Regions from separate parts of the Arthrobacter sorbitolis genome, predicted to be linked through region 2. Evidence: riboswitches for the same ligand, from Rfam matches in the RefSeq annotation. Region 2 holds a riboswitch; each other region holds the start of a gene.
What was found. Region 2 has a riboswitch for cyclic di-AMP ahead of ACX80K_RS00875 (C40 family peptidase). Riboswitches for the same ligand answer to the same signal wherever they lie in the genome.
Positions count from the first base shown of each region.

Region 1: it holds a riboswitch for cyclic di-AMP, as region 2 does, so the genes downstream of both, ACX80K_RS14380 (LysM peptidoglycan-binding domain-containing protein) here and ACX80K_RS00875 (C40 family peptidase) in region 2, are expected to answer to the same signal.
Region 3: it holds a riboswitch for cyclic di-AMP, as region 2 does, so the genes downstream of both, ACX80K_RS12900 (NlpC/P60 family protein) here and ACX80K_RS00875 (C40 family peptidase) in region 2, are expected to answer to the same signal.

Region 1 covers NZ_JBTNDM010000009.1:88,146-91,327, forward strand. Annotated here, with positions in the region: gene acs (acetate--CoA ligase) at 1-322, shown strand, start outside; gene ACX80K_RS14380 (LysM peptidoglycan-binding domain-containing protein) at 424-1,365, opposite strand; cyclic di-AMP (ydaO/yuaA leader) riboswitch at 1,371-1,581, opposite strand; gene ACX80K_RS14385 (hypothetical protein) at 1,665-1,901, opposite strand; SAM riboswitch class I at 2,004-2,109, shown strand; gene sfnG (dimethylsulfone monooxygenase SfnG) at 2,115-3,182, shown strand, end outside.
Region 2 covers NZ_JBTNDM010000001.1:185,174-188,355, forward strand. Annotated here, with positions in the region: gene rnc (ribonuclease III) at 1-6, shown strand, start outside; gene mutM (bifunctional DNA-formamidopyrimidine glycosylase/DNA-(apurinic or apyrimidinic site) lyase) at 7-966, shown strand; cyclic di-AMP (ydaO/yuaA leader) riboswitch at 1,104-1,279, shown strand; gene ACX80K_RS00875 (C40 family peptidase) at 1,282-2,142, shown strand; gene ACX80K_RS00880 (VOC family protein) at 2,290-2,706, shown strand; gene ACX80K_RS00885 (NAD-dependent epimerase/dehydratase family protein) at 2,738-3,182, opposite strand, start outside.
Region 3 covers NZ_JBTNDM010000007.1:38,746-41,927, reverse strand. Annotated here, with positions in the region: gene ACX80K_RS12905 (YsnF/AvaK domain-containing protein) at 1-885, shown strand, start outside; cyclic di-AMP (ydaO/yuaA leader) riboswitch at 1,243-1,415, shown strand; gene ACX80K_RS12900 (NlpC/P60 family protein) at 1,604-1,975, shown strand; gene ACX80K_RS12895 (hypothetical protein) at 2,311-2,631, shown strand; gene ACX80K_RS12890 (MarR family winged helix-turn-helix transcriptional regulator) at 2,874-3,182, shown strand, end outside.

The DNA.
Region 1 (3,182 bases), on a different contig from region 2:
CGTCACGGAGGCCGGCGCATGCCCGATCCCGGATCCGCTGACGGGTCACGCCATCGCGGCCTTCGTGGTCCTCACCGCCGGCGCGGACCATGGGGCCGACGTCGCTGCGACGCTGCGCGCCCATGTGGCGGAGGCGATCGGACCGATCGCGCGGCCCTCGGCCGTCGTCGTCGTGCCCGATGTCCCCAAGACGCGGTCCGGGAAGATCATGCGGCGCCTGCTGACGCAACTCTACGAGGGCAGCCCCCTCGGGGACACCACGTCCCTGCAGAACGAGGGGTGCATCCCCGGGATCCAGCACGTCCTGGCGGCGCGGGGCTGAAACCCGCCCGCCGCCCGCCCGGACGGATCCCGCTTAAAGAAGGAAGCGGCAGGCGCCCCGTCCAAGCACCTGCCGCTTCCCGCGTGTGGTTCGTTCAGGAATCAGACCCGGACGAAGGATGCTCCCGGAAGGTCCGAGAGAGGGTGCTGCATGGTGAGGTTCGACCCGTTCATGCCGCTGCTGATGACCTGGCCGCCACCGGCGTAGATGGCCACGTGGCCACCGGTGATGACGATGTCGCCGGGGGCGGGGGTCGCCACCGTCGCGCCGTACTGGAAGAACTGCGACGGGCCGAGGTCGCCCGCGGCGATCCCGGCTGCGTGCAGCGCGTTCTCGACGAGCACGGTGCAGTCCTGGACCGCTCCGGCCGCGAGCTGCGACTGGGCCGACGCCAGGAGGGTCCCACCGGCGCCGCCGGCTGCCGGGGTGACCTCGGCCGAGGCCAGGTAGACGCCCGAACCGGGGGCTTCCGACACGGCCGGGGCCGGGGCGGGAGCAGGAGCCGGGGCGACGGCCGCAGCCTGCTGGACGACCGGCGCCGGGGCGACGACCGCTGCCTGCTGCACGGGAGCCGCAGGAGCGACCGCGACAGGAACGGAGACCGTCTGCGCGGTTGCCGCTCCACCCGTGGGGATCACGATGGAGTCACCGGGGAAGATGACGGACGCGAGGGAGAGCCCGTTGGCCGCGAGGACCGCGGTCAGGTCCGCGCCGTAGCTCGCCGAGATGCCGCCGAGGGTGTCGCCGGCGACGACGGTGTGGGTCGCGTCGGCTGCAGCGGCCGGAGCCGCGGGAGCGGCCTGGACGGCGGGAGCGGCCTGGGCTGCCACGGCTGCCGGTGCCGGCGTCGCGGCCTGCTCCGTGTAGGACCCGGCGTGGGCGGTGCCGACGACGCTGAGCGCGAGGCCCGACGTGACGGCGACGACGGCAACGGGACGCCCCACCATGGTGGCGTGGGCCTTCGCGGCGCGGGACAGGCCCTGCAGTGCGAGATTGCCGTCGATTGCGGCGCGGTGGCGCGCCGAAGAGATCTTTCGTGACATGGATGTATACCTCTCCCATGCCTGCGGGGTGAGCTGTCGGGTTCGGATGGGAGTCACCCGGGCGCGTGCACCAGCTGATCAGCTGCTGCGATGCGACTTAACCCCAAGGACGTCGGCAGGTGTTGCTGCGCGCCCACTGGAACTGTGGTTCCCCCGTCCCCGCCGTGATGTGTGCGAACGTATCCGGGACGACGGCGGGGCTCGGCATTTCGTCCAGGAGCGCCTCACATAGGCGGAGGCACCCGACGAACATAGCCACTGCTCGGACGTTTTGTCACATTCACATAACGCCGCGTACCCTACCCCCCGGTACGGGCCGATCGCCGGCGACGGAACGCGAGCCCCGTGCATGCAGCACTGAGGACGAGGAGCACCGACTGCTGCAGGTAGAACCAGGCGCTCGCCGTCGGATCAGCGCCGATGGCCGCTGCCACGAGGCTGCCGGACAGCGCGGCCGTCAGCGCCGCCCCGACACAGAGGAGCGTGCTCCAGAATCCCTGCTCGTGGGTACGCTCCGCCGCCCTCCAGCTCTCCATCCCCCCACCCTATGCGGGAGGGACGGGCGCGGCATGCGGCGGGGCTCGCTCACACGGGGACACATTGTTTGGTTCCCCGGCGGCTCGGTGTCAGACTCGATCTGACCATCCCGAGCGGCTGAGAGATCTGGCTCACTGACGCCGCAGCAACCCTGGCCTCCGCATCCGACGCGGCGACAGAAGGGTGCTACTGCCAGACCGATGGAGGATCCGATGAGCGTCGCCGACCTTTCAACCCCCCTGAAATTCGCCTACTGGGTGCCGAACGTCAGCGGGGGCCTGGTCGTCTCGACGATCGAGCAGCGCACCAGCTGGGACTTCGACTACAACAGGAAGCTCGCCCGGATCGCCGAGGACGCCGGGTTCGAATACGCCCTGTCGCAGACCCGCTACGCCGCGTCGTACGGAGCGGACAAGCAGCACGAGGCGACGTCGTTCTCCCTCGCCCTCCTCGCCGCCACGGAGAAGCTGAAGGTGATCGCCGCGGTCCATCCCGGCATGTGGCACCCGGGCGTCCTGGCGAAGTTCATCATCACCGCCGACCACATCTCGAACGGCCGTGCCGCCGTCAACATCGTCTCCGGCTGGCTGAAGGACGAGTTCGTGAACTTCGGCCTGGAATGGCTCGAGCACGACGAACGCTACGTCCGCACCGAGGAGTTCATCCGGGTGCTGCGCGGCCTGTGGACCGAGGAGGGGTACAGCCAGTCGGGCAGGTACTACGACATCCGGGACTTCACGCTGAGCCCCGCCCCCGTGGACGTGCCCGGCCGCCCGCACCCCGAGGTCTTCTTCGGGGGCAACTCGACGGCGGCCCAGGCCACGGCGGGTCGGGTGGCGGACTGGTACTTCTCGAACGGCAAGGACCTCGAGGGCTTCAAGGAGAACATCGCGGGCGTCCAGGCGTCCGCCGCCGAGGCCGGGCGGCACCCCCGGTACGGGCTCAACGGGTTCGTCATCGCCCGCGACTCCGAGAAGGAGGCCCGGGACACGCTGCGTGAGATCGTCGAGAAGGCGCATCGGCCTGCCGTCGAGGGCTTCCGCGACGCCGTGCAGGAAGCCGGAGCCTCGACGAAGGACGGCAGGGGCATGTGGGCGGACTCCACGTTCGAGGACCTCGTCCAGTACAACGACGGCTTCAAGACACAGCTCATCGGTACGCCCGAGCAGATCGCCGAGCGCATCGTCGAGTACAAGAAGATCGGCGTGAACCTCTTCCTCACCTGCTACCTGCACTTCCAGGAGGAGGTCGCGGCCTTCGGCACGGACATCCTCCCGATC
Region 2 (3,182 bases):
TCCTGAGTGCCCGAACTCCCCGAGGTGGAGGTCGTCCGCCGGGGTCTCGCCCGCTGGGTGACAGGACGCCGCATCGAGGCCGTGGAGGTTCTCGACGCCCGGTCGCTCCGTCGGCACGTGAACGGTGTCGAGGACTTCGCGGGGAACGTCACCGGCTCGCGCGTGACCGACGTGGTGCGGCGCGGGAAGTTCCTCTGGCTGGTCCTCGAGGACCCCGACGCTGCCGGGCCCCCGCACGTGGCACTGATGGCACACCTCGGCATGAGCGGGCAACTCCTGATCGAGGAGCCCGGCGCTCCGACGGAGAAGCATCTCAAGGTCCGCCTGACCCTCTCCGCGGCCCTCGACGACGACGGTGTGCCGTTGCCGGCCGAGCTGCGCTTCGTGGACCAGCGGATCTTCGGCGGCATGTTCGTCGCCGACCTGGAACCGACCGACGACGGCCACCCGGGCGGGCAGGGGCAGGGGGACCTGCCGCTCGTCCCGCACCAGGCCGCCCACATCGCACGGGACCTCCTCGACCCCGCCTTCAGCCCCGAGGCCTTCCATGGGCGGATCAGGGCGCGGAGGACCGGCCTCAAGCGCGCCCTGCTCGACCAGGGGCTCGTCTCCGGCATCGGCAACATCTACGCGGACGAGGCCCTGTGGGCCGCGAGACTCCACTACGCCCGGCCCACCGATACGCTCCGCCGGCCGGACACACTCCGCATCATCGGTGCGGCCACGGACGTCATGACCCGTGCACTCGCCGCCGGAGGGACGAGCTTCGATGCCCTCTACGTCAACGTCAACGGCGCATCCGGCTACTTCGCACGGGACCTCGAGGCGTACGGACGTGCAGGGCAGCCGTGCCGCCGCTGCGCCTCGGAGGGCCGCGAGACGCTGATCCGCCGGGAAGCGTTCATGAACCGGTCCTCCTACCTCTGCCCGCACTGCCAGCCGAGACCGCGGAACGCACGGCCGTAGACCCGTCGGCACCGGGAGTGATCTTGCCCTCGTGATCTAAACGTGACAATCGAGGAACCACCGCGTACCGTTGAACCCGCGTCCGTTCCAGCAAGGAGGGGCGCCCATCCTCTTTCTGCCGAACCCTGTCGATGAGGATGGACCGTTCGCACAAACCATTCGACAGGGGCGGGGGAACCAGTAGCGGACTCCATGTGAGTCCTTGGGGTAAAGACACGCGTCGACCAGCTTGGGGGCGATGGTCGACAGGTGTGTGTCCGGATGTCCCATCCGAACCCGACAGCTAACTTCGCAGGCATTGGGAAAGGCATCAGCATGTCCAAGAAGAGCTCAATCGCGCGCCACAGGGCAGTCCCCACGCGCACCAACCCCTTCATCACGGCCTCCCGCGCCGTCACCGCCAGTGCTTCGGTGGCCGGCAAGCCCGCCGCCGTGGTCGTCACCGCTTCCGGCCTCCTGTTCGGCGCGGCCCTGCCGGCCAGCGCCGCAGGCGAGATCAGCGTGGACACCCAGGCGGCCGCGGTCAGCACCGCCGCCGCAGGGACCTACACGGTGCAGGCGGGCGACACGCTCGGCAGCATCGCGGCGTCCCACGGTGTCAGCCTCGAAGCCGTCTTCACCGCCAACGGCCTCGGCAGCAGCTCGGTCATCTACCCGGGCCAGTCGATCTCCCTCGGCGGCTCCGCAGCCCCCCAGCAGTACTCCGCCCAGTCGGCGTCCATCGTGGCGGCTCCGGTCGCGGCCCAGGTCGCGGCCCCTGCTGCGGCTCCCGCCGTCTTCGCCGGTAACTCCACCGGCATCAGCACCCAGTCCGCGGCCTCGACCGCGCGGATCCCCGCCGGGCCGGTCGCCGGTATCGCCGCGACGGCGATGCAGGGCGTCGGTTCGGGCTACGTCTACGGCGGAACCGCCTTCGGCGCCTGGGACTGCTCCGGCTTCGTGCAGTGGGCCTACGCCCAGCAGGGCATCAGCCTCCCGCGCACCACGTGGGCGCAGTTCGCCTCCATGACGCCCACCAGCACCCCCCAGCCGGGTGACCTGGTGAGCCAGAACGGTGGCAGCCACGTCGGCATCTACCTCGGCGACGGCCAGATGGTCAGCGCGCTGAACCCCTCGCAGGGCACGCTGGTGCACTCGGTCGACGTGATGGCGGTCGACGGCTACTACACGCGCTAACCGCGACAGCCCATGGGCCGGCCGGACAAGGCCGGCGGCAGGGCGCACGAACGCTGCAGAAGGGCGGGATGCCGGGCATCCCGCCCTTCTCCGCGTCGGTCTCCGGGTGTAAATTCCGGCGGGACACGCCTACCCGAAGGAGCACCGATGTTTCGAGGATTCGCCACCATCAGCTTCTACGCGGACGATCTCGCCGCAGCCCGCGCCTGGTACACGGAGCTGCTGGGGATGGGACCGTACTATGCGTTCCCGCAACCGCCCGAACCTCCCGCCTACCTCGAATTCCGGGTGGGCGACGACGAGGACGAGCTCGGGTTCATCGACAGGCGGTACGCGCCGTCCGGTGCGTCGCATCCCCCGGGCGGTGCCGTGATGTTCTGGCACGTGGACGATCTGCCCGCCACGCTGGACAGGCTGCTCGGCATGGGCGCGACCGAGTACGAGCCCGTCACGGAACGGGGGACCGGCGGGTTCAGGACGGCGTCGGTCGTGGATCCGTTCGGCAACGTGCTCGGGCTGATGAACAATCCGCACTACCTCGAGGTCCAGGCCCGGCGGGCATGACCCGGCCGCCCTGACGGGGACCCCGGAACGACTAGGCCCGGCGCGCGTAGTGGCGGGTGAGCCGCTCGAAGCCCTCCTCGATCCCGACGGACGGCTCCCAGTCGAGGACCGCGCGCGTGCGCCGCTGATCGAACCAGTGCGCCGTCGAGAGCTGCTCGGCGAGGAAGCGCGTCATCGGAGGTTCCTCCGTGCGGCCCGAGGCGAGCCAGGCCCGCTCGATGAGCGCCCCCGCGCCGCGTGCGACCGCGCCCGGCACCGACCATGCGGGCGGCTCGACCCCTCCGGCGCGGCAGATCCCCGCGAGCAGTTCCGCGATGGGCCGCGGTTCGCCGTTCGTGACGACGAGGGCCCGACCCTGTGGCGCCTCCCCTCTGCGCCGGCCGGGGGCGATCGCGGAGGCCTCGGTGTTGACGAAAGTAGTGTCGATGAGGGCGGTCCCGCCGTCGAGCAGCGGCAGGCGGCCGCGGCGTGCGCGG
Region 3 (3,182 bases), on a different contig from region 2:
CTCTCCGGCCGCGGACACGTCCTGGACTCCCATGGAGCCAAGATCGGGTCGGTCGGCCAGGTGTACCTGGACGACCAGACGCAAGATCCGAGCTGGGTCACCGTCAAGACCGGCCTGTTCGGCACCTCGGAGTCCTTCGCGCCCCTGCAGGGAGCGAACGTCAACGGCAACGATGTGACCATCGGTTACACCAAGGACCAGGTCAAGGACGCACCCCGCATCGAGTCCGATGGCGCCCTCAGCCCCGAGGAAGAAGACCGCCTCTACCGCCACTACGGGCTCTCCGGCCACACCGGAACCACCGGTACGACCGGCGACACCCATGGGGACTTCCTCGACTCGGACACCACCCGCACGACCGGCACGACCGCGGGAACGACCGGGTTCGAGGCCGGCTACCAGGCCGGCGACGAGCGCGTCGACCGCAAGGACGCGCCAGGAACCGTCGGTTACGACACCTCGGGCCCCACGACGGACGACGCCATGACCCGCTCCGAGGAGCAGCTCCACGTCGGCACCGAGCGTCGTGAGGCCGGCCGTGCACGCCTGCGCAAGTACGTCGTCACCGAGAACGTCACCCAGACCGTTCCCGTGACCCACGAAGAGGTCCGGATCGAGCGCGAGCCCATCACCGACGCCAACCGTGGCGACGCGTACGACGGCCCCGCCATCAGCGAGGAGGAGCACGAAGTGGTCCTCCACGCCGAGCGTCCCGTCGTCGAGAAGGAAGCCGTCCCGGTCGAGCGCGTCCGCCTCGACAAGGAGACCGTCACCGCCCAGGAAACCGTCACCGAAGAGGTCCGCAAGGAAAAGATCGAACTCCTCGACGCCGACGGCACCGACCTGGACGGCACCACCAACGGCACGGACCGCCGCACCAGGTAGGGTCATCGGCGGGTAGATCCGCCGGCACCACCAAGAAACGCCTAGGGGCGCTGCAAATATGCAGCGCTCCTAGGCGTTTCCAGCTCGAGAAGGGTGGTCGTTCAGGGTTTCGGGCTCGGAGAAGCTGTCTCGCATGAGGAACAGTCGACCGAGCACGGGAGTGTGCTGCGCGCCGTCCTGCTTCAGCTACTTTCCAGCCTGCCGATCGCGGGCGCCAGCCCCTGCTGATGCGCTGGATGAGGTGACCGCGATGTGACATCGGGAAAGAGCCCGAGTTAGCGTGGAAGGCGTGCCGTGCCCTGACATCAGGGGCAGCACCCTTGGATGGATTGCCTAGCTCTGCCACTATCGCAAGGTTCCGTTTCAACGTTCATCTGGCAGAGGCGGGGGAACCAATGATCGGGCCCCTCGGGGTCCTAGGGGTCAAGCCGCACGAGGCCCGGACCATAAGAACGGTTCGGGTCATCTCCGGCCGGGGTGACTTCCATCCGCATCCGACAGCTCACCTCGCAGGCATCTGGAGAGGTTCTGAACATGTCCAATATTTCCCATGCCCCACGCCTTCGCAGCAGCAGCCCCGGAAGGGTGGTCCGTCCGGTGGCCGCGCTCGGCGCGGCGTCGGCGCTGATGCTCGGGGTCCGCGTTCCAGCCCAGGCCTCCGCCGGCACCAGCGCGGGCTGCTGCGGATGGCGCCTCGGAGAGCCCGACCGGGCCCTCCGTGACCTTCCCCGGCGCGGGGGCACCCGAGAGCCCCGCGTCGTCCACCAACGCGGCGATCCTCGCTTCGGCAGAATCCCAGCTGGGCGCGGGCCAGGACTGCACAGTTCTGGGTGAGCAGGCGCTGAAGGCGGCCGGGGTCGGTGGTGTCGGGGATGAATCCCCGGCCGGCCTGATGGAGTCGGCGACCCCCGTCGCGGTCCCCCACCCGGGTGATTTCATCTATTACGAAGACGGTGGCGCGGGAGTTCCGCACAACGCCGTGTACATCGGCGGCGGCGAGGCGATCCACAGCGGATTCAACGGCGGCCAGACCGTCGTCAACAGCGCTGACATCGGCTCAGGGCCTTCCTACTACCGGGTCAACGCCTAGAGTCCTACCGCACGACTGAACAGTACGGATCCGAGAAGTACCCGGCGGGGAGACCCCGCCGGGCACTTCTCCTCCGGCCCCCATCAGCATGCCCGTCCATCTACCGGCACGAAGACCCAGGTGTGACGAGAACCCTCCAGCCATGACTCCCTTGGAAGGCGATCCCGCCACGCATGATCCGTCAGGGGCGCCGGCCACGCCGAGATCGCCGAATTTGGCGAATCGGCCTTCCTGGACAGCGACCTCATGGACGAGCAACCCTGCCCTCGGCATCACGAAGGTGAACGGCCTTCAAAAAAATGTCATCCGGCCTACGGCCCGAAACGGAGAGCACGATGTCCCCTGAACCCCTCACCATCCCAGACGAGCCCCGTCCGCCCGTCGTCCGGGTAACACCCATCCCCGCCGGCAGGGAGTACGTGACACCGCTCGGAGCCACGACCATCGCAGCCCACGACGTCGTCCTCCTGGAACTCCTCGGCAAGGACGGGAACCCCGAGGCATGCCTCATCCAGCCCCCGGACGCCGCGATCGGCCTCGCCCTGTCCATCCAGGACGCCGGGACGACCCTCATCAAGCAGGAAGTCGACAACGACGGCAAGAAGCTGTCCCTGCCCACCCGCATCAGACGCATCAACAAGGCCCTCAGCGTGTAGGACTCGACCTCGTTCAAGGGATCTTCGCCCAACGCTGTCCGTCCCATCTGCTCCGGGGCATGCCCACGATCGAGTGCCCGCTCCGGTGGTGCGCGCAAATGGAGCTCAACCGGTCCCGCAGATCCCCCGGCACCTCGGGGGTTCAGCCCTCGGTCCCAGGCTCCTCCGGTTCTCCGCGATCGTCCTGGGTCTTCGGTGGGAGGAAGCACGAGTTACGGTGAGTGATGAGAGAGAAGGTGCACGTGAATACAGCACACTGGTCCACCAGTCGCCTGTTGAGTACGGCCGCCCGATTGAACGATCAGCACGAGACCCAGCGCCTGACTGATCTGGGCGTCACCCACGCGGGCGCGACCACACTGACGGCCCTGGAGGACAGCGGCCCGATCACCCAGACGCACCTTGCCGCCCTGGTACGGGTCACAGGGTCCACCATCGGACAGATCCTGGAGAAGCTCGAATTCAAGGGGCTCGTATCCAGGGCCCGCGACTTTTCGGACGCTCGTTCCATGCAAACCCGTATCACGGTGCGAGGACGGAACCTCCTCCAT